DNA from 3 places in the Kurthia sp. Dielmo genome. Region 2 is predicted to be linked to each of the others. Evidence: riboswitches for the same ligand, from Rfam matches in the RefSeq annotation. Region 2 holds a riboswitch; each other region holds the start of a gene.

Region 1 (7,962 bases), on a different contig from region 2:
ACATATCATATGACATTCATCACTAGTTAAACGACAAAATAATCGAAAGTATCTATTAGTAACCACTCACTTTTATGTAGGAAAAAAGAGAGGCCATTTAGCCCCTCTCTTTTCTCTATTAAACGTTAAAATAACGTGCATCTGGATGTGAGAACATCATCGCAGAAACTGATGCCTCAGGGTCCATCATAAATTCCTCTGTTAAATTCACACCAATATCCTCTGGGTGAATCAGACCAAATAATTTCTTTTGATCTTCTAAGTTTGGACATGCTGGGTAGCCGTATGAGAAGCGCTGTCCTTGATACTTCGCCGCAAAGCGGTCACGCATCGTGAAATCCACACCATCTGGATATCCTGCATGGTCACGCATCTCCTGGTGAACTCGCTCTGCTAAGCCCTCTGCAAGTTCAAGTGCTGTTGCTTGAAGCGCATGCATTTCAAGGAATTTTCCCTGCTCTTTTAATTGCTGTGCCTTTTCACGAATGCCCTTACCCGCCGTTACTTGTAGGAAGCCTACATAGTCCATTTCGCCGCTGTCTTTTGATTTTAAGAAATCCGCTAGACAGAGGAATGGTTCTTTTTCTTGACGCGGGAATGTAAAGCGCTCGATTTCTGTGACACCGTCCTTGTCATAAATAATGACATCGTCGCCATCTGATTGTGCTTTGAAGAATTGATACATGGCCTTTGGATGTAATAAATCAGACTGTAAATAACCTCGCACTAATTCAAATAGCTCAACTGCACGCTTGTCACCCTCTTTAATCATATCTTCTTTAAAGCCTTTTAAACCAAGGTGATGACCAATTAATGTGCGCATATTCACATATGGATATAAATAAGCTGGTGTATAATCACGTAGCACATGGCGCTCTAAATCGGTTGGTTTGTAGACTGGCACATCTGTACGTACGGTTTTCGCTGGGCGCGTTTTCACTGCAACTGCCGGACGCTCTGCACGATTTGCATCTTGTACTTTACGTTTTTCCTGTGCCTCAAAAATTTCCGTTAGTAAGCCTTCGCGGTCATCACTCATTAGGCGGTTAATCGTTTCAAGTCCTTGCATCGCATCTTTTGCATACATGACCGGGCCATTATAGTTGGCGGCAATTTTTGTATCGGTAAAGCGACGAGAAAGCGCTGCACCCCCAACGATAATTGGTGTATCAATCCCCGCTTCTTTAAAGTCCTGTGCTGTCACAACCATTTGTTGTGCCGATTTTACAAGCAGACCCGATAACCCAACGATGTCTGGGTTTTCTTTACGAATCGCTTCAATTAATGTTTGTGGTGTCACTTTAATACCAAGGTCAACAACTGTGTAGCCATTGTTGCTCATAATGATGTCGACTAAGTTTTTACCGATATCATGCACATCACCTTTAACCGTTGCAATAAGCATTTTCCCTTTCCCAACATCATCTGCGCTTTTCTCCATGTACTGCTCTAAATGCGCAACAGCAGCCTTCATAACACCCGCTGATTGTAATACCTCCGCAACGATTAGTTGATTTTCATTAAATAGCTTCCCAACGGTCGCCATCCCCTTCATCAGTGGACCATTGATAATATCAAGTGGTGCATCATACATGTCACGCGCAGCCTCTAAATCATCAATTAAACCTTCCTTCGTACCTTCTAAAATATAATATTCAAGACGCTCTGGCACAGTTTTTGGAATATCATCCTCTGTTTTTTCTTTCTTTTTATCACGATAGAAATCGGTAAATACCGCGAGTGTTTCATCATTCGTATTGAATAATAAATCATTCGCTAACTTGATTTCCTGTTCAGGAATCGACGCATAACGCTCGAGCTTCTCTGTATTGACAATCGCATAATCAAGTCCTGCCTGTGTACAGTTATATAAATACACCGCATTTAAAATTTCACGACCTACTGGTGGTAAACCGAATGATACATTCGATACCCCTAGAATTGTTAAGGCACGTGGTAGCTTTTCTTTAATCAAACGAATTCCTTCGATTGTCTCGACAGCAGAGCCAATATACTGCTCGTCCCCTGTACCAACTGGGAAAACAAGTGGGTCAAAAATAATATCTTCTGGTGCGATATCCCACTTATTCACAAGTAAATCGTATTCGCGCTCTGCAATTTCAAGCTTACGATGGCGGTCAACAGCCATCCCTTTTTCGTCGATTGTCCCAATAACGATTGAGGCACCGTATTTTTTTACAAGTGGTAGTACGGCATCAAAGCGTTCTTCGCCGTCCTCTAAGTTAATGGAGTTGATGATGGCCTTCCCTTGTGAATATTTTAGTGCTTCTTCGATTACCTTCTCATCCGTCGAGTCGATAACGAATGGTACTTTTACTTTTTTCACGACTTCTTCCATATAGTTACGGATATCTTCTAGCTCATCACGGTCTGGGTTGGCTAGGCAAATATCGAGTACATGCGCACCATTTTTCACTTGCGCACGGGCGATTTCTGCCGCTTCTTCAAACTTACCTTCTACGATTAAACGTTTGAATTTACGTGAACCGATAACGTTTGTACGTTCCCCTACAAATAATGGACGCATTGAATCATCGTACATTAATGGCTCAATACCTGATACCATATGCGGATGATCATGGTCTGGACGCTTACGTGGTGCTTTGTCTTTTACTGCCTCGCGAATCGCGCTAATATGCGCAGGTGTCGTTCCACAGCAACCACCAATAACATTTAGCCAGCCTTTATCTGCAAAAGCCGCTAGTTTTTTCGATAATGACTCAGGTGTTTCATGGTAATGACCCTCCTCATCCGGAAGTCCAGCATTTGGGTAACAGCTAACATAGCTCGTCGCTACTTCCGCAAGTGTACGAATATGGTCTGTCATAAATTCTGGTCCAGTCGCGCAGTTTAAGCCGACTGACAGTGGTTTAATATGCTCGATTGAAATATAAAATGCATCGATTGTTTGACCCGCAAGTGTTGTACCCATTGGCTCAATCGTTCCTGAAATCATAACCGGTAATTCTTTTCCTAGCTCATCAAACGCTTGTTTAATACCAAGTGTTCCTGCTTTTACATTCAGCATATCCTGTGATGTTTCCATTAATAAAACATCCGCACCACCATCAATTAATCCCTTTGCTTGCACATAAAAATCATGTTGTAGTGCATCAAATGTCGTACCACCTGTTACCGATAATGTTTTGGTCGTTGGCCCTAACCCACCTGCAACATAACGTGGCCATTCAGGTGTTGAAAACTCATTTGCTGCTTCAACCGCAAGCTCTACCGCACGTTTATTAATTTCATACGCATGCTCACCTAAACCATATTCATTTAATACAAGCGGTGTCCCACCAAATGTATTGGTCGTTACGATGTCTGCTCCTGCTTCAAAGTAAGCACGGTGGATATCACGTACAACATCTGGGCGTGTTAAATTCAGGTTTTCATTACAGCCATCTAACTCTTCGCCACCAAAATCTTCTGCTGTTAAATCAGCGTTTTGGAGCATTGTCCCCATCGCACCATCTAAAATTAAAATATGATCTTGAATACGGTCCTCAATGCGTTGTTTCGACATTTACTTGTTCCCCCTCAGTTTGTGCATCTAGCTGCTTAATATAATCAATTAACTCAACGGTCATGTCATAGCGCATGAACGGTGTAATTAAATAAATTCCTTTAAATAGTGGTGCGGCGACATCGATTAGCTCTTTCGCAATCTTAAGTCCCTCTGCACGCGCACGCTGTTTATCCTCTTCGCAGTCACGCATACGCGTAAGTACATCTTCGGATAACTTAATGCCCGGTACTTCATTGTGTAAAAATTCTGAGTTACGTAGACTTGTCAGTGGCATGATACCTAAGAAAATAGGCTCTTCAATATGCTTTGTTGCCTCGTACACCTCAATGATTTTTTCCTTCGTATACACCGGCTGTGAAATAAAGTAATCTGCACCGGCTGCGATTTTTTTCTCAAGTCGTGGTACAGCGCGCGCCACATTTCGTACATTCGGATTGAAGGCGCCTGCGACAGAGAAGTTCGCCTTTTTACGAAGCGGCTTTCCTGAGAATGAAATGCCCTCATTTAATTTTTTAATTAGCTCAAGTAGCTCGATGCTTGAAACATCATACACACTCGTTGCCCCCGGGAAGTCTCCTACCTTTGTTGGGTCCCCTGTCACCGCTAAAATGTCCGTAATGCCTAGCGCATCAAGGCCCATTAAATGCGATTGCAGACCGATTAGGTTACGGTCACGACATGTAATATGTGCCAGTGCGCGAACATTCTTTTCATATTTCAAACGAGCACCCATCGCCATATTACTGACGCGAGGTGAAGCAAGCGAGTTATCCGCCATCGTCACCGCATCTGCACCGGCATCTTGTAAAATACGTGCACCATCAACGAACGCATCCGTTTCTAAATGACGTGGCGTATCAAGCTCGACGATAATCGTACGCTGTTTTTTCGCCTGTACATGCAGTGGTTCATGTGCAGCTTCATCTGCATCTTTAATAATTAATGACTTTTTCTTTTCGACAATTTTCGCTTTAATCGGTGGAAGATCTGCTAAACGTTTTTTCACCTCGGCAATATGCGCCGGTGTCGTCCCACAGCAACCGCCGATTAGACGCACGCCCTCATCACGTAATAGTACTGCTGCGCGGCCGAAATAATCTGCCTCTGATTCATAAACAACTTTACCGTCCTCAACGTCTAATAAACTCGCATTTGGATAGGCTGATAAGAAGGCTGTCTCTGGTAGCTCTACGTTTTCAAACGCTTGGATGGTGTGATGCGGACCTAGACGACAGTTCACGCCAACGATATTGGCACCAAGGGATTCGAGTGTATGAAGTGCTTCATTTAATGAGACACCGTTTTGTAGAACACCCGGCTCATGCATCGATACTTGTGCAATGATTGGTAGCGCTGTGTGTGCACGTAGTAATTTCACTAATGCTGATAGCTCTTCAAAGTCGTAAAATGTTTCAAGTAATAAGCCATCGACGCCGCCTTCGATTAAAATTGTTGCCTGCGTATGCAGTGCTTCTAAAATTTCTTCTAGTGTTTCATCCGTTTTGCGAATTCCTCGAATGCCACCGATTGTCCCAAGTACATACTGACCACCTGGCGCTGCAGCTCGTTTTGCAATCGCAACTGCACCTTCGTTAATCGCTACAACTTGGTCCTCGATACCATAGCGAGCTAATTTAATCGCATTGGCTGTATATGTATTCGTTTGAATAATATCTGCACCTGATTCGATATAACGCTTATGAATATCCTCGATAATTTCTGGCTTTGACACATTTAATTCCTCATAGCAGTAGTCAATCCCATATGAATAAAGTAGCGTGCCCATCGCACCGTCCGCTGTTAATACTTTCGTTTTTAAATCGTTCAGCAATCCCATCTATGAACTTCCCTTCTATTTATCAATCTCCCCAATAAAAAAACCCTCTTACTCGTTAGAATAAGAAGGGATATATGCATAGTCCTTCTTATCTTTTAAGGTTATTACCTTCTGGAATTAGCACCTGACCTTTCGGCTGGTTGCTGAAGCTTCGTAGGGCCAGTCCCTCTGCTTCTCTTGATAAGAAATTGATTTAATTTTTAGAATATTATATGAATAATACATCTTAGATGAAAGAACGTCAATAGCTCTGTCTTTTTTTCATGATTTTCATGCAAAATTAGAAAGACAATGCAATGATGCATTCCATTCAATCAAAAAAAGAAACCACCGACAACGATGATTTCTCTGTCATTATTTTTCTTCTTTAAAGGCTTCTTTTGGTGCCTCGTTAATATTCATTGCACGTATAAACTTCGCATGTGTAATTTGACGCTTCGTACCATTAAAGCTACATGTTACGAGTGTTAATTCTTTTTTATTTTTATGGTCATTAATGACTTCGACTTGTGACGCTTCAACATTATAAATTTTATCGATTTCATAAATATATACTTTATCATAATCCGTCACATATGCTTTCATACCTGTTTTCGCTAATGTTAGTGGACTAAATAAAGAGCGCTCATTACGCACATTATGGCCGGCCAGTGCATAGTTTCCTGTCCCCATTGGCATCTCTTCCTTCATTGTGCCTGCGCCAATAGCTAAATTCTTATTCGAAATACCATATAAAATCGGTAGCTGCATGTTTACATCTGGCACACTCACCATACCGATTGAATCAGGCTTTTTCGAATCCATTTGTGCCTTCAATACTTCGCCGAGGCTAATGTCTTTTACTTGCTCAAAATCAAATGTGACATCTTCTGATTCCTTCGCTTTTGCGATGCTATCATCGTAGTTTTTACCCGCTTTATTTTGCAATGTTGAATCCGTCATATGGTTGACCACGAAGCCCATAATCGGCTTATTAAATACGAGAATTAACCCTGCGATTAATAATAGTACACCTATAATGGTCAACCATTTATTACCGCCTTTTTTAGCTGTATTCTCCGCCATTATTTTACTTCCTTTCATCGACGATTCGTTATGTTGTTAATACCTGTTTTGGAACGAATTAAACCGTCGTAAGTTGCGCTGCAATGCGAGTCGCAATCTCTTTACCGTTCGCGATGCATAACCCGATGCCCACACCATAATACGAGCAGCCTGCCAGTGTAATAGTTGGATAATAGCTCTGCATTTGTTGCTCTAGATTTTTCACAGCGGCCGCGTGCTCTAAATTATACACCGGCATTTGCTGTGTCCATTTCGATACTTTAATTGTCGACGGCTGCTCCTCAATATTAAGGGATGTCGCGACATCCTTCATCGCAAGCTGTGCTAACTCTTCTTCTGTGAGCTTGATTAACTCCGCAAATTTCGGATTCGTTTTTTTATAAAAGACACGCAGTAGTAGCTTGCCATCTTCTGATGTATTTGGCCATTTTGCGCTTGTCCAGGTACAGGCATCACAGTTTACGGCGTCACTATTTGCTACAATAAAACCAGTGCCCTCTGCTGGTAGGACGTCATTGCCGACTTCATAACCTAAATATACGGTAATAATCGAGCTCGTTTTAAAGGCATCAAAGGCAGGTGTTAAACGTTCATCACCTAGCGCTTCCTGTGCCATGCGATGTGGTGTCGCTAATACGACATGGTCTGCTTCAATCGCCTCATGGTGGTCAAAATGAACGATGGTTTTCTCATTCACTGTTTCAAGCTTCGTTACAGCCGTATTTTTTAAAAACTCAACTGTCGTTAATACTTCTTCAAAGCGCTCAAATAATTCACGTAAGCCATTTTTAAATGATAAAAACTTATTATGTGATAGATTGATAAACTTGTCTTTATTCGCCGCATAGCCTTTTAAAATACTGCCATACTGGTTTTTATAATCGATTAAATAGGGGATGGTAGATGCTAATGTTAATGAATACAGATCACCTGAATAAATACCCGATAATACAGGGGCAATCTGCTTTTTCACGAGCTCTTCACCAAAGAAATATTCAAGGAATTCGCCAATAGATGAATCCTTTGTAAATTGCTCATTTGGTAATGTTAAATCATTTAGAGCAGCTCGCTTACCCGCTTCAGAAATAAGGGTGCTTTGCTGTAGTGCTTCCTTATTCATCGGGATGCCATACATGCTCTCAAATGGGATAGCATGTAGCTCATTTTGGGTATAAATATAAGAGACGCCTGTGCCGTTATAAACGACGCGATCTTCTAGCCCTAATTCTTCGATTAAAGGCATGACACTTTTATGACGTGCCACAATGGAATCTGCGCCAAGCTCCATGATAAAGCCGTTTTCCTCATGCGTCGCCATTTTACCGCCAAGCTGTGCCTCTTTTTCAACTAATACAAGACGTATATTTTTATGTTGTAATTCGCGTGTTAAGTAGTGCATCGTTGATAATCCAGTGATACCGCCACCTACAACAACGATAGTTTTCATAGACTGAGCCATTATTCGGCCTCCTTTAACTTCTTCGTCTTTTAGTATACTCGTTCATTTAGT
Region 2 (7,962 bases):
GATACTAATTAAGTTATTTTCGACAACACGCGCAATGCTAAAGGCTGCCGCAATGGTCATCGGAAAAATCGCCGCTGTCGTGCCAATCGTCGTTCCCATCACGATACGCGTTAATGGTGATAGCGCCACAAGGAAAATAATAAATGGAATGGGGCGAATAATATTAACGAGAATATTTAAAATGGTAAAGACGACTTTGCTTTCCATAATATTATTTTCGCGTGTCACATAAAGTAGTAACCCAATTACAATGCCGATAATAGCGCCAAAAATTAATGTTAGTAGCACCATGTAAATCGTTTGACCTGTCGCTTCTAAAATACGCGGCCAAAATAATGCCCAATCAACTTTCATGCACAACCACCTCCTCCATCTCTACGATTTGCTGTAATTCCGAAATAGCTTTTTTTATCGCTCGTTCATCGCCCTCAAAGGAAACGAGTAAATTGCCAAACATCTGCTGTTGCAATTCTCGAACCGTACCATAAAGAATATTGAAATAAACGCCGTATTTTTGCGTAATCTCCGATAATAATGGCGTATGTGTCGTCGAGCCTTTAAATAACACACGATATAAATGATTGCCCCCATTTTTCCGCCATTCTTTTAAAATTGCCTCAGACGGTCTATCTTGATTCACCGACTGAATAAAGCGCTGTGTCGTTGGATGCTGCGGGTTTGTAAATACGTCATACACATCCCCCGATTCAATCACAAAACCGTTTTCCATGACCGCTACACGATTACAAATTTCTTGGATGACATTCATTTCATGTGTAATTAATAACACCGTAATACCAAGCTCTGCATTGACGCGCTTTAACAACTTTAAAATATCCGCTGTTGTTTCCGGATCAAGCGCCGATGTTGCCTCGTCACAAATGAGAATGTCCGGATTATTTGCTAGCGCTCGTGCAATACCGACACGCTGTTTTTGACCACCAGACAATTGCTCCGGATAATCCTTTGCCTTCTCTGATAAGCCGACAAAGGATAACAGCTCTTTTGTACGACGCTCAATTTCCTTTTTTGGCACTTTTTCAAGCTTCATTGGGTAGGCAATATTGCCAGCAACCGTGCGTGAGGTCATTAAATTAAAGTTTTGAAAAATCATACCAATATTACGGCGTAGACCACGTAATTCTTTAGGTGAAAGCTTCATTAAATCGGTATCATGCACCTTGACTGTACCTACTGTTGGCTTTTCTAATAAGTTCACCATGCGTAGTAGCGTGCTTTTTCCCGCACCACTAAAGCCGATGACGCCAAAAATATCTCCTTTTTCAATTTTCAATGATACATTTTGCACCGCTTTCACTTCACGACTTTTCACTTTAAATATTTTTGAAACATCTGAAAATTCAATCATTTAAGCATCTACCTTCTCCCTCTTAAACGTAAGTTACATCAAAAAAACCTTTCGCTTCTCGAAATAAAAGAGAAACGAAAGGTGTTAAAATCGTACTCTTATCTTCCAAGTGAAACTACTTGCAGGATTTGGCACATTACTTTTTAAAAAGCTGTTGCCGAGATTTCACCGGGCCTGTCCCTCCATCTCTCTTGATAAGAACTATGTAATTGTTGTTTGTTTTGATTGGTTTCATCATAAACCCTAGTAAATTACTTGTCAATAAATTTACTGAAAAAATATTTTTTTCTGAAAATAAGAAAATTATAGTCGTTAAAAAGAAAACGATTTCATTTTTTTACTGAAAATAGACAATTGCCTCACTGAAATAACGTAAAACCCGTATTTATATCCTTGCCATTCAGTAGACTTTCAAAAAAAATCGTGAAAAAAATACTTATAATTATACATTTGAGTCTAATTTTTTATAAAATAATAATAGAACAACAATTTGTAGCAAAGTGAAGGAGATTCTATGGCAGAAGGAAAAACAAAAAAGAAGAGTTTTAAGAAAACACTATTTAAAGGATTAATGGTTATTATCGGGGCTTTGATTGCGGCCTATGGACTAGAAGCAATCCTAATTCCAAATAGCGTATCCGATGGTGGCGTTACAGGTATTAGTATCGTACTATCACAATTATTCGGCTTACCGCTTGGCACGTTAATCGCAATTATTAATATTCCTTTTATTTGGCTAGGCTATAAGCAGATTGGTAAAAGTTTTGCACTCTATTCAATTTTAGGGATCGCAACGTTAGCAATCGGAACAATTATACTCCACCATGTCAATACAATTATTGAAGGGGACACGTTATTAATTACCGTTGTCGGTGGTATCATTTTAGGTTTTGGTATGGGTCTTGCATTACGTAACGGTGGTGCTCTAGATGGTATTGATATGCTCGCAGTATTATTAGCACGCAAGCTACCATTTGGTACGAGTGATTTAATTTTATTTTTAAATATGTTTGTCTTTATTCTCGTATCAACGGTATTCGGTCTTGAAGGTGCGATTCTTTCTGGTCTAGCATACTTTATCGCCTCAAAAGTAATTCATATCGTTGAAGAAGGTCTGAGCGGCTCGAAAACATATAAAGTCATTACGAAGGACCCTGATTTACTTGTCGAAACGATTCGCGATCGTCTTGGTCGTAGTTCGACATTGTCAGAGGTCTATGGTGGCTATTCAAATGAAATGTTCAAAGAAGTAACATGCGTCATTAACCGTATGGAAGATACAAAAATGAAATCAATTATTTTTGAAACAGACCCAAATGCCTTCGTTACTGTGTATGACACAGCCGAAGTTAAGGGCGGGAATTTCAAGAAAAAAGATATTCACTAAAACGAAAGAGGAATTGCAAATGCAATTCCTCTTTTTTAAATGCGTTCAATTAATTGCATTAAACGAGTATGAATGACAGACCAATGCACATTTAAATCGACGGTTGCGACGGTTAACGGATAGCCATTTAACTCGACAACTAAATCAATTGGCTCATCGACCTGCGGATATAACAGCATACCCGCCATCATGGGCCGAGATTCAGCATTCTCTAAATAACTATAAAGCTGATACAGATTTTGCGAATGTACGCGCTCTGCTCCGTAACGCGTCGTCATGAGCGTATGCTCGTAATATTTCGTATCAATAATGATTTTTCGCGCCTCATTCGTCAAACAAATATCCGTCTGCATTTTTGGAATAAGTGAACGGTCTCCCTTTACAACACGCCCAACATGCCAATCCATATATTCACGTGACACCTGATAGTCATGTAGATGCTGCTTATAAAAATTACGGACAAACTGCTCAAATAGCTCATGCATACGATGCGTCTTTTCAAAATCAATAAAGCGCAGTCGCCCGTCTACCTCATCAATCATCGTATATAAATGAATCATGCGGCAAATATCTAGCAGCATGCGGTCATTTTGATTTTGACGATGAAATGTTAAATTCTCAAAATGCTGCGCTGTGACACGAATGGGTGTGATTTCTTGAAAATAGCGCAGCTGACGCGTTAATTTTGTTGTCGTTTGCCGCGTCAATGAGCCGTCATGAATTAATTTCACTAATGTCGCCCGTATAATTTGATTATGCAAAATATCGACTGAAAAGTGGTCTACCTCACTCACAACACGAGGTTTATGGCCAAGACGCATCGTTTCACGCATTAAAATTTTGCCGCGTGGTGCAGTCGTTTCTTGCTTTGTTGTTACATACTCTTTATAAAATCCACGCTTTACAACTGGCGTCAATCGGCGTTCAAAGGCTTGTGCAAATAACTCCACAAGTGCCTCATCATTCGACGCTGTCACAAAACGCTCACCCTGTTCTGGCAAAATACCAGCACTGTAGCTCAGCATATAATAAATATTCGCAATTGGAATCATCCACTAAACCTCATAGCGTAACTTCGCAATTTCCGTACGCGCAAGCTCCGGCTCATCGAACCAATACTCTTCTAATAACGGCGCAATCTCTAGACGAATGACGCGATTATACCACTTTACCGCATCTGCCTGTGGCTGTGAAAAATAACTATGCCCTATCATAAAGCCACGTCCTAGATTTGGTTCCTCTGCAATAATTGCATTGAGCTTCGTCATTTTTTCATTAATAAAATTCGCTAATACGAGCGGTACTTCTGCATCAAGTAAATGCTGGCGAAATTTCTGATTAAACTGCGGTGTCAACGTCACAAACGCAAAACGACGACGCAGCGCATAATCCACAACCGCGAGTGAGCGGTCTGCGGTATTCATCATGCCAATAATTGATACATTTTCCGGAATATAAAACGGCGTGTCATCATATGCTAGTGGAATCGCAAATGACGGTCCGCGTTTATCTGCCTCCATCAGCGTCATCAGCTCACCAAAAATCTTACTAACATTCCCGCGGTTCATTTCATCAATAATAAAATAATAGGGATGCGATGGATCTTGCTGTGCCGTCTGACAAAATGTATAAAACACCCCATTTTTCAGCTCAAAGCCTCCGTCAACGGTCGGTTTATAGCCTTGCACAAAGTCATCATAGCTATACGACTGATGAAACTGCACCGTTCGGATGAAATGCTGTTCTTTAAATGGCATGTTTAAATAGGCTAACTGCTTCGCTAAATAGGTTTTCCCAACACCTGGAGGCCCTTGTAAAATGATATTTTTCTTGTATAAAAGTGCCTCTTGTATCATGTCTAATTGGGCTTCATCGAAAAAGAGCTGTTGCTTAAGTTGTTCTTCATCAACCGTTAATTCTGCCTCAAATAAAGAGTACTGAATATGATTTGATGCTAAAAACTGCTCGTATTCGATATCATCGAAGGCATAAAAATCCCATTCAATCTTTGGCACATCAAGCGCTGTTAAAAAACCCTCAATCGCCGGGTGTACCAATCGAAAGGATTTCTCAAACCAAATAAGCGGCTGCTCATATGTTGGAGAAAGCTCAATTTTATCCGTTAACGTCTCATTTACTTCATCAAGTTCTTTCTTTGTCAGCACCTTCTGAATGCGCGACATCATGACCGGCGCTCCGTCATACCAATAAAGCGCATATAATGCTTCCCCTGTTTCGAGTTGTTCATCAATAAACCGTTTCACAAAAGGAAGTTCATCCCCCTCCTCTGTGAACCAATATTTATCAAAGGAACCATCGCGATTATTATGCTCAAAATGAAAATAAGCCATTGGATTTTCATCAAAATCAAATCGAATGACTACTGCCATATTATCGCCCCCTTTTTCTATTCTAACAACATTTTAGCATACCCTTTATATTGCCTTAATATATTCCCCTTATTATAAGGTTGTACGATAAACTAAAGGGAGTGACCTCATGAAAAAATCACTTATAGGAACTATGGTTGCTGTTGCAGCAACTATTATCTTTACAGGAGAGGCAAGCGCAGCCAAACATTCTCAATGGCTTCAAAGTAATAAAACTGAACTTAGCGCACATCGGGGTGCACAAATAGTAGCTCCTGAAAATACGGTTGAAGCCATTGCAGCAGCTGGTAAATTGCGCTATGGTTTTGTCGAAATTGATGTTCAACGAACGAAAGATCATCATTACATTTTAATGCATGATAAAACGGTTGATCGCACAACGAATGGTAGTGGACAAGTAAGTAATATGACGCTTGCTGAAATTGAAAAATTAAAGATTGAAGATGATACAGGCCGTTTAACATCTTATAAAGTACCTACATTACAAGAAGCGCTTGAAGAAGCGGACCGTTATGATGTTGGTATCAATTTTGATGGTTCTAAGGGGAATTGGGATGATAAAGATTTTGTAGATGATGTGATTCAACTAGCACAACAAGAAAATGTATATAACCATTCGTTCTTTGTTCTAAGTAATACAGAAATTCGTGAACAATTTAATAAATGGTACCCTGAAGCACCCGTAACTTTCCTTGGGAACGCACTTAAAAATGTTGATACAGATCTTATCGCATTGAAAAAATATAATCAAGCACTCTACTCTGTTTCTATTAATAACATAAACGCGGAAACTGCAGAAAAGATTAAACGTGCTAAACTCAAATTGCATGTATATGGCGTCAATACAGAAGCACAATATGAAAAAGCTCAAAAATTGCATCCTCGTTTAATCGAAACGGATGTTATTATTCCGTAAGAATCGGATGAGTATAGGGGATAGGTTTTCTGAATGAGCATTATTTTTAAAAAAAGAAGGAATCGTCTTATCGATTCCTTCTTTTTTCTATTCATTTTTAACTAGAGTATTTTATCCTAGTTCATTTTTTATGCTTTTTCAATGTAAAACGTAATCACATCGCCATCTTCTTTTTGCTCTAAAATGTTATGACCACCTGCTTGTGCCCATGCTGTGAAGTCATTTAGTGCGCCTTTATCTGTAACAAAAACTTCTAATACGTCACCTGCTGCTAGTGTATCCATTGCTTTTTTTGTTTTAACGATTGGCATTGGGCATGCTAGGCCTTTTGCGTCTAATGATTTTGTAATATTCATGTGTAATTCCTCTTTTCCTGTTTTTGTGTAAGTGATTTATAGAATCAGCCGTTTGGGACAGCTCTCACGCAGTGTGTGACAATAATATGCTCCAGCAAACTGCGAATCTTAGCGTACAGCACAACGGTTTGGACCGATTTCCATTTCCGTTTGCTCGTCGTTATTTGGTGTTACTTTCCCCATATTTACATGACGAATTTCTTGGTATGCGTTTGGTTGTGGTGGTAAGTTATCTGTTACTAAATGACGGAATTCGTCTGCATCCGAAACATTTAAACCATGATTTTGTGCAAATAAATCGCCTAAACGACGTGCTACTGTACCATCTTCATTCAATTCATCAATAATCATAAAGTGTGCCGGTAAAACGATTAAATCTTCTGCTAATGCACGGTAACGACTATATAATGTTTCGCGTAAATCAGCTACCCAGTCCTCTGCGAGACCAGCTAAATCAGGACGGCCAATTGAATCGATGAATAAAATATCACCTGTTAATAAGAAGCGATGATCGATAACAAACGATGTTGAACCAATTGTATGCCCCGGAGAGTATAGCGCGCCAACTTCGATTTGAGATGCACCAATTTTTACTGTTAGACCATCTTCTAATGCTGTATAGTCGAATACAACTTCTTCCGCATCTTTTTCTGGTAAATAGTAAGTTGCACCAGTTTGTGCTGCAATATGACGACCACCTGAAATATGGTCAGCATGTAAATGTGTATCAAATACATGTTTAATTGTTGCGCCTTTTTCAGCTGCGAAGTTTGTAAACACTTCTGTAAAACGCACTGCATCAATGATTGCTGCCTCGCCACCTGAGATAACCATATATGATAAGCAACCTTTACCTAAACGTACAAATTGATATAATTCGCCACCGTCTGTTAAATCAGCTACTTTAATTGGCTCTAAATACATTGACCAAGATTTCATGCCACCTTGTAAATACGCTACATCCAATCCTTCTTCTGTTAACATTTCTGCTACCATGATAGAAGAACCTTCTTTTGCGCAGACAACTAAAATGTCTTTATCCGCTGGCAATTTCGGTAAAATTTCTTCTACACCATCTAATAATTCAAAGTATGGAATATTTAAATACTCAAATTTGTGACCTTCAATTTTCCAATCCGCAAACGCATCTGCATTTCGAACGTCTAAAATAAATAATTCATCATTATTAATTACTTTTTGTGCTACTTGTTGTGCTGTCCATGTTGATACTGTCATCTTTTTACCCCCATAGGTATTATTTTTTTGAAAAAATTTTATAGTTCTTGCGCGGTTTCACCCTGCCATTCACTCATGCCTGGTAAAACATTATATACATTTGTAAAGCCATTTGCTGCAAGTGTTTGTGCGGCTAAATCTGAACGTGTACCTGTACGACAAATAACGTAGATTGCTTCATTTTTATTTAATTCATTCATACGTTCCTCTAACTCACCTAGTGGCATTGATAGCGCCCCTGGAATATGACCAAATGCATATTCAGCTGCTTCGCGAACGTCTAAAATAGTACCTGTTACATTAGCTAA
Region 3 (7,962 bases), on a different contig from region 2:
TCGGCACAATGTATTTATGAACATCCTCATATGTGTAACCAAAAATCTTTTGATGAAGCAGTAAATCGTCAATATTTTCCGACTTTTCTTTTTGCGCTTCAAGCTCAATTAAATTATCATCTAGCCATTGTTTATACGGCTTGGCTGTTGCCATATCTGACTTCAATTTTTCATCAGCGATGATTTCGCCCTTTTCTAAATCGATTAATAGCATCTTCCCTGGACTTAGGCGGTCCTTATACGCCACATCTTCCTCTGCTACGTCAATAACGCCCACTTCTGAAGAGTAAATAATATAATCATCCTTCGTCACATAGTAGCGCGCTGGACGTAAGCCGTTTCGGTCAAGAATTGCCCCGATTTGTTGCCCATTTGTAAATGCGATTGAAGTTGGACCGTCCCAAGGCTCCATTAATGTGCTATTGTATTGATAGAACGCCTTTTTCTCGGCTGATATATGCGGATTTTCTGTCCACGGCTCAGGTATCATCATCATGGCAGCCTCTGCTAATGGACGACCCGCTAGGACAAAGAATTCAAATGCATTATCGACCATCGCTGAGTCAGAGCCTTCTGCATTGATAATTGGGAGTAGCTTTTCAAGGTCCTCACCAAATGCCTCTGACACAAATTTTTGCTCACGCGCCTTCATCCAGTTGGCATTCCCAAGTACGGTGTTGATTTCACCGTTATGGATAATGTAGCGGTTTGGATGCGCGCGCTCCCATGACGGGAATGTGTTAGTAGAGTAGCGTGAATGGACAAGTGCAATCGCTGAAGTGAAGCGCTCATCTTGTAAATCTACATAAAACTGAGCCACCTCTTCAGGTGCTAACAAGCCTTTAAATACCATCGTTTGCGTAGAGAAGCTTGGGCAATAAAATGTGAACCCTTGCTCCTTCACCCATTTTTCAACACGCTTGCGAATTACGTAAAGTTTTCGTTCAAATGCTAGGGAATTTTCTGACGAAGCACTTGCGATAAATAACTGACGGACAACGGGTGCTGAATTCTTCGCTGTATCACTTAAAGATGCAGCGTTTGTCGGAGCAGTACGCCACCCGATAAGTTCTTGGCCTTCCTCGGTGATGATGGCATTAAATTTTTCTTCAATTTGTCGTCGCTCAGCGTCATCTGCTGTAAAGAAGAACTGACCTACACCGTATTCGCCTTTCGGTGGTAATGCCCATTCTGTGACCTGACGGAAAAATGTATCTGGAATCTGAACCATTAGCCCAGCTCCGTCCCCTGTTTTACCGTCACTACCACGTCCTGCTCGGTGGTCTAGGCGGCAAAGCATTTCTAAACCTTGCACGACGATGTCATGTGTTGGTTCATTTTTTAAGCTCGCATAAAATCCAATCCCGCATGCATCATGTTCGAAACTTGGATGATATAGCCCTTGTTCTTTCTGAATATTTTGAAACGTCATAAAAATCCCTCCCTCGTGAATCTATTTTAAATTCACAAATCAATGCAAACAATATATACTTTATATAGAATCAATCTAAAAAATAGATAAATTGGAGTTGACATGCCTTGGAATTACGACAACTACGCTATTTCGTGGCAGTTGCTGAACGCGAACATATTTCAGAAGCTGCTGAAAATTTACATGTTGCACAATCTGCCGTCAGCAGACAAATTGCCAATTTGGAGTCTGAATTAGGTGCTGAATTGTTTGAACGCATCGGCCGTAACGTCAAATTAACACCCATCGGACATGTATTTTTAGAACATGCCATTGTGGCGTTAAAAGCGATCGATTTCGCCAAAAAACAAGTGGATGAATATTTAGACCCTGAGAAAGGAACGATTAAAATCGGCTTCCCGACGAGCCTTGCAAGCTTCTTGCTACCTACCGTCATCTCGGCATTTAAAAAAGAGCATCCAAATGTATCATTCCATCTGCGACAAGGGTCTTACCGCTTTTTAATTAATGCCGTGAAAAATCGCGAGCTCAATCTCGCCTTTCTTGGTCCCGTACCGCAAAAAGATGAATTAATTAATACAAGAATTTTATTTACCGAAAATATTTCTGCACTTGTCCCTGAAAATCACCCACTTGCGGAGCGCCAGGAAATTCAGCTTGGTGATTTACGCAATGAGAACTTTGTGCTGTTCCCTGAGGATTATATCTTAAATAAAGTAGTCGTTGACGCCTGTAAATCAGTTGGCTTCACACCAAATATTTCATCCGAGGGAGAGGACATGGATGCCTTAAAAGGTCTTGTGGCCGCGGGTATCGGCATTACGCTACTACCTGAATCTGCATTCTATGATGCGACACCACGACGTACGGTGCGTCTATCACTTATCGAGCCACCATTTACACGTAATGTCGGTGTCATTTTCCCAAGTACGCGTGAACTTGCCCCGTCCGAGGAAATCTTCTTAGACTTCGTCGGCAACTTCTTCTCACGTCTTACACAATTCCGTTAATCAACATCCTTCTGAACAACTGCTCAGAAGGATTTTTTATACACAGAAAAGAAAGCGTTTCCAATAATTACAATATAATAGAAGAAACACGCAATGCTTTTTATTTTAACTTTAAAATATTTTGCGTTATACTACTTGCGAAAGCACTTTGAAAGGGGTTTTATACATGAATCGTTTGGACAATAAAGTGGCATTAATTACAGGTAGTGGTGCCGGCATCGGCAAAGAAATCGCGAAACGTTTTGCAGAGGAAGGCGCAAAAATCGTCATTGCAGATTTTAACGAAGCCGCGTTAACAGATACTGTTAAGGAACTACAAGCAGCAGGTCACGAAGCCTTTGGCGTGAAGGTGAATGTTGCAGTCGAGGAAGATGTACAGCGCATGATTGACGATGCGATCGGCCACTTCGGTCAACTTGATATTCTTGTAAACAATGCCGGTGTGAGCGACAATATGCAGGCTGCTGGTAATGTGACAGATGAGGTTTGGCAACGCGTTTTTGATATTAATGTAACGGGCGTGATGCGTGGTATTCGTAAAGTATTACCTCACTTCATAGAGCGCGGTAAAGGAACAATCGTTAATATGGCATCGATTTCAGGCTTATTTGGCGGTCGTGGCGGCTTAGGCTATACAGCGGCCAAACATGCGATTGTCGGCATGACAAAGAACGTAGCGTCGCAGTACGGCCCTCAAGGGATCCGTTGTAATGCGATTGCACCTGGACAAATCCAAACAGGTTTTGCGGCAAACATGGACCATATCGATAAATTTGGCATGGAAGTAGCGATTCGTGGAACAAACTTAATGCCACGTGCCGGTACAGTCGACGATGTCGCAAATATTGCGCTATTCTTAGCATCGGATGAATCTGATTTAGTAAATGGTGTTGCACTAGCAGCAGACGCTGGCTGGAGCGCTTATTAGGCATAAAAAAAGAGGCTAGGGTTAATCCCCAGCCTCTTTTTTATGCTCTATTTACTTACAGGAACGACTGAGCCGCCCCATTCTTCTGTAATATATTCTTGAATTTCTTTAGAATGTAAGACATCGACTAATTTTTTGATTGATTCATTGTCTTTATCTTCTTTACGAACGGCAATTACATTTACGTATGGTGATTCATCACCCTCAATGGCAATTGAATCTTTCTTCGGATCTAAACCAGCATCGATTGCAAAGTTAGAGTTGATAACGACTGCGTCAGCATCTTTTGAATTATTGTACGTTTGTACTAACATTTCAGCATTGACCGCTGGATCGATTTTTAACTCTTTTGGATTTTCTGCAATATCTTTAATTTCAGCGGTTGTTTTATCCACACCATCTTTTAATTTGATTAAATCATTTGCTTCAAGAAGTGTTAAGATACGACCTTGATCTGCTACTGATTTCGAAATAATAATTTTCGCACCTTTTGGTAACTCATCTAATGATTTGTATTTTTTAGAGTAGATAGCGATTGGCTCGATGTGAATACCACCAACATTGACGAAATCATAGTCTTTATTATCTTTCATTTGTTGTGTAAGGTATGGAATATGTTGGAAATAGTTTGCGTCAATATCGCCTGAAGCTAATGCTTTGTTTGGAATAATGTAATCTTGTGCTGTTTCGATTTCAAGATCTACGCCCTCTTTTTCAAGAATTGGCTCAGCTTTTTGTAAAATTTCTTTATGTGGTGTGTTTGACGCCATGATTTTAATTGTTGTTTCTTTTGAATCACTACTTGATTTGTCGTCTGAGCCACATGCTGCTAAACCAAGTGCTAATGATGCTGTTAATAAACTTGCTACTAATTTTTTTGACGCTTTCATAATATAAAATCCCCTTTTCCCTCTTTATATTTGATACGCAATTGCGTTATCGTTTATCAATTTTTGTTGTAAAGAAATCACCAATAAATTGGATAATAAATACGACAATTAAGATTAAAATAGTTGCTATAAACGTTACATCTGTACGAGCTCGTTGGAAGCCATCCACGAAGGCTAAATCACCTAGACCACCTGCTCCGATAATTCCTGCCATCGCTGTGTATCCAACAAGTGCTACCGCCGTTACCGTAATACCTGAAATTAATGCTGGTAACGCTTCTGGAATTAAGACCTTGAAAATGATTGTAGAGGTTTTAGCCCCCATTGAGCGTGCTGCTTCGATTACGCCCTTATCAATTTCACGTAAAGCGATTAATACCATACGTGCGTAGAATGGCGCAGCACCGATAATTAATGCTGGCAATGCGGCATTGGCTCCTAAAATCGAATCGAATAAAAATGTTGTAAATGGAATTAACAAAATAACTAAAATGATAAATGGAATCGAGCGGAAGACGTTCACAAACGCACCCGTAATCCAATTCGCTAGTTTATTTGCCCATAGCTGATAGGGACTTGTTAAAAATAACACAATTCCTAACGCTAATCCCAAAATGAATGTAATGATTGTTGAAACAGCTGTCATATATAAAGTCTGCAGTGTGGCTTCCCAAATTCGGTCCCATTCTACATTCGGAAATAAATTAGTCAACATCACTAATCACCTCCGATTTGATACCCTTATTTTCTAAATATTGAATCGCAGCTGCGACATCAGCATCTGAACCAGTCAACTGGACGATTAACGTGCCGTACGGACCACTCTTCGTCGGTGAGATATTACCGTGGACGATATTGACGTCTACCGCAAACTTGCGAATAATTTCTGTAATGACAGGCTGCTCTGTTTGATCGCCTACAAAAAATAATTTAATTAACTGTCCTTCGCGGTAATCCTCTAGCATTTGTGCGACCGATTCTTTTTGACCGGTTGACGTTGCTTGCGTCACGAAACGTTTTGTAATCGGTGCTTGTGGATTTTGGAATACTTCAAGAACATTCCCTTGCTCAACGACCTTCCCTTTCTCCATGACCGCCACACGATGACAAATCTTACGAATAACATGCATCTCATGCGTAATCAGCACGATTGTTAAGCCTAATTTTTCATTGATGCTCACTAGTAAGTCTAAAATCGCATCCGTTGTTTCCGGGTCAAGTGCAGAGGTTGCTTCATCACAAAGCAGCACAGTTGGATTGTTAGCAAGCGCGCGGGCGATGCCGACACGCTGCTTTTGACCACCTGATAACTGCGATGGATACGCATCATCGCGACCCTCTAGGCCAACAAGTGCAATCAATTCTTTTACACGCTTTTGACGCACATCCTTTTTCACTCCCGCAATCTCAAGTGGAAATGCGATGTTCTCCGCTACCGTACGTGACCATAATAAATTGAAATGTTGGAACACCATGCTGATATGATGACGCGCATTGCGTAGTGCATTGCCGCGTGCCTTTGAAATATTGACATCATTGACAAGCACGTCGCCTGATGTCGGCTTTTCTAAACCATTAAGTAAACGAATCATCGTACTTTTTCCGGCGCCACTGTATCCGATAATGCCGAAGATTTCTCGATCCTGAATTGTTAAACTCACATTATCGACAGCCGTTAGAGAACCATTCGCTGTTTTGTATTGTTTTGAAACATTATCTAACTGAATCACTGTCATTCCACCTTGTTCTAAAACTTTTGAACTCTCTGATTATTCAAATTCCAACAATTATACTATGCTTTGTCGTCGTCCAATTTAAACTGCTAAAAAAATAAAACCCTTCTGTTTTTTAGAGCAACAGAAGGGTTTAACGTATCGTGTCAAACCGTTCTCTCATCTCCCAAAGTAATGACTTTGCGTGAATTGGCACCATATCACATACTGCGACGGTTGCCGGGCTTCATAGGGCACTTCCCTCCACCTCTCTAAATAAGAGTAACGACATAAGTTTTTATTTTATTGTTGGTTTCTACTTTAACACTCTGATATTTTTACGTCAATGACTTATTTAAAATTTTTTCATACAAATTTGGTACGGATTGAAATGCGTATACTTTATCGCGCACTTGCCCATTCTCTGAAATTAGTAGACATGGCACACTTTCAATCTCATAATCGTATGCAATTTGTTCCATATAATTTAGATTTGCCTTCCCCATTGGGATTTGTGGCAATACCTGCTCTGTGACGTCCATCATTTTAGACGCTACTGCACATGTGCCACACATTGGCGTATATAAATAAAAAGCCGTGACGTCATGTTTTGTACGTTCTTGCTCCCATTCTTCGCGAGACCATTCTTTCATTACATGTCATTCCTTATCGTATTAAATAGGCGGGATTCACTTGAAAATCAGCTGCTGCTAGCACGAAAGCTAAATAATTTTGCGGTGTATGCTCGACTTGCTTATACGTTCGTCGCGTGTATAAATGCTCGGCATGAGGAAAATAATGCTGCACGAGCTTTCGCGCTTTCTCACCGGACTCATCCGCATCAAAAAACACATATAAGTCACTGTCCTCATAAGGTGTAAGTAGCTCCTCTAGTCGGTCCTCACTTATCGTACCATTCGTACAAATAATTTCGACCACTTCATTTAGTATGGGCAAAATGCGTAGCTTATCTTGCTTTCCTTCAACGATTAACACCTTGTCTGTCACCATTTCTGCCACCTCCACAAGCTTCCCCGTCTTCTACTTTAGTTATACCACAGCGCATGCACTCTACACAAAAAAGAACTACCCCAGTTGAGGTAGCTCTTTGTGATGCTAATATTATTCAGCGATTGCTTCTTGATATTGTTCTGCAGTTAATAAACTTTCAACGTCTGCTTCATTTGCAGGTTCAACAACGACCATCCAAGCTTGCTCGTATGGCGATTCGTTTACTAGCTCTGGAGAATCTTCTAAGTTTTCGTTTACTTCTAGAATTTTACCAGCGATTGGTAAGTATAATTCAGAAACTGTTTTTACAGATTCTACACTACCGAATGATTCGCCAGCACCGATTTCATCGCCTACTGCTGGTAGTTCAACGAATACGATATCGCCAAGTTCTGATTGTGCAAATTCAGTAATACCGATTACTGCTTTACCATCTTCTAATTTAACCCATTCGTGATCTTCTGTGTAACGTAAATTTGTTGGAACGCTCATTGTTTATTCCCTCCGTTTATGTAATTTCATCTTTATTGTGTCACGTTTTCCGCGTGTTGACAAGGGTAATTCCGAACTTTCTAAAGGTCATACATCTTGTTGCAACAGCATTTCAAGCGATTTTTGGTCGTCCATAATGGACACTATTTGTACGATTCGACAAATTCCTGCTCTTTAAAGCCTAAAGTTACTTTTTTACCGTCCGTAGTGAGAGGACGCTTGATTAACATACCATCTGACGCTAAAAGTGTTAATTGTTCGTCTTCTGACATATCAGCAAGCTTATCTTTCAATCCTAACTCACGATATTTCATGCCAGATGTGTTGAAAAATTTCTTCAATGGAAGCCCACTTAGTTCATAAAACTTGCGTAACTCATCCTTCGTCGGTGTGTCTGTCGTAATGTCATATGCCGTAAAGTCGATGCCTTCATCTTTCAACCATTTTGACGCCTTTTTACATGTCGTACATTTTGGATAATGGTAAA

The links. A riboswitch is a leader RNA that binds a small molecule or an ion and turns the genes downstream of it on or off. The one in region 2 is predicted to bind S-adenosylmethionine.
Region 1: another riboswitch for S-adenosylmethionine. It lies ahead of KTHG_RS20015 (bifunctional homocysteine S-methyltransferase/methylenetetrahydrofolate reductase); the one in region 2 lies ahead of KTHG_RS09060 (methionine ABC transporter ATP-binding protein).
Region 3: another riboswitch for S-adenosylmethionine. It lies ahead of KTHG_RS17425 (methionine ABC transporter ATP-binding protein); the one in region 2 lies ahead of KTHG_RS09060 (methionine ABC transporter ATP-binding protein).

Annotation. Positions count from the first base shown of each region.
Region 1 is NZ_HE578967.1:18,609-26,570, reverse strand. It holds gene metH (methionine synthase) at 119-3,547, opposite strand; gene KTHG_RS20015 (bifunctional homocysteine S-methyltransferase/methylenetetrahydrofolate reductase) at 3,528-5,387, opposite strand; SAM riboswitch class I at 5,473-5,574, opposite strand; gene KTHG_RS20010 (class A sortase) at 5,742-6,452, opposite strand; gene hemG (protoporphyrinogen oxidase) at 6,511-7,899, opposite strand.
Region 2 is NZ_HE578958.1:102,502-110,463, forward strand. It holds gene KTHG_RS09055 (methionine ABC transporter permease) at 1-354, opposite strand, end outside; gene KTHG_RS09060 (methionine ABC transporter ATP-binding protein) at 344-1,369, opposite strand; SAM riboswitch class I at 1,465-1,570, opposite strand; gene KTHG_RS09065 (YitT family protein) at 1,884-2,756, shown strand; gene KTHG_RS09070 (5-methylcytosine restriction system specificity protein McrC) at 2,792-3,808, opposite strand; gene KTHG_RS21190 (AAA family ATPase) at 3,812-5,146, opposite strand; gene KTHG_RS09080 (glycerophosphodiester phosphodiesterase) at 5,256-6,062, shown strand; gene KTHG_RS09085 (sulfurtransferase TusA family protein) at 6,191-6,418, opposite strand; gene KTHG_RS09090 (MBL fold metallo-hydrolase) at 6,527-7,654, opposite strand; gene KTHG_RS09095 (sulfurtransferase TusA family protein) at 7,693-7,962, opposite strand, start outside.
Region 3 is NZ_HE578962.1:141,867-149,828, reverse strand. It holds gene gltB (glutamate synthase large subunit) at 1-1,432, opposite strand, end outside; gene gltC (glutamate biosynthesis transcriptional regulator GltC) at 1,540-2,442, shown strand; gene KTHG_RS17440 (glucose 1-dehydrogenase) at 2,609-3,370, shown strand; gene KTHG_RS17435 (MetQ/NlpA family ABC transporter substrate-binding protein) at 3,418-4,260, opposite strand; gene KTHG_RS17430 (methionine ABC transporter permease) at 4,307-4,975, opposite strand; gene KTHG_RS17425 (methionine ABC transporter ATP-binding protein) at 4,965-5,990, opposite strand; SAM riboswitch class I at 6,150-6,255, opposite strand; gene KTHG_RS17420 (thioredoxin family protein) at 6,311-6,625, opposite strand; gene KTHG_RS17415 (toprim domain-containing protein) at 6,639-6,983, opposite strand; gene gcvH (glycine cleavage system protein GcvH) at 7,095-7,475, opposite strand; gene KTHG_RS17405 (arsenate reductase family protein) at 7,619-7,962, opposite strand, start outside.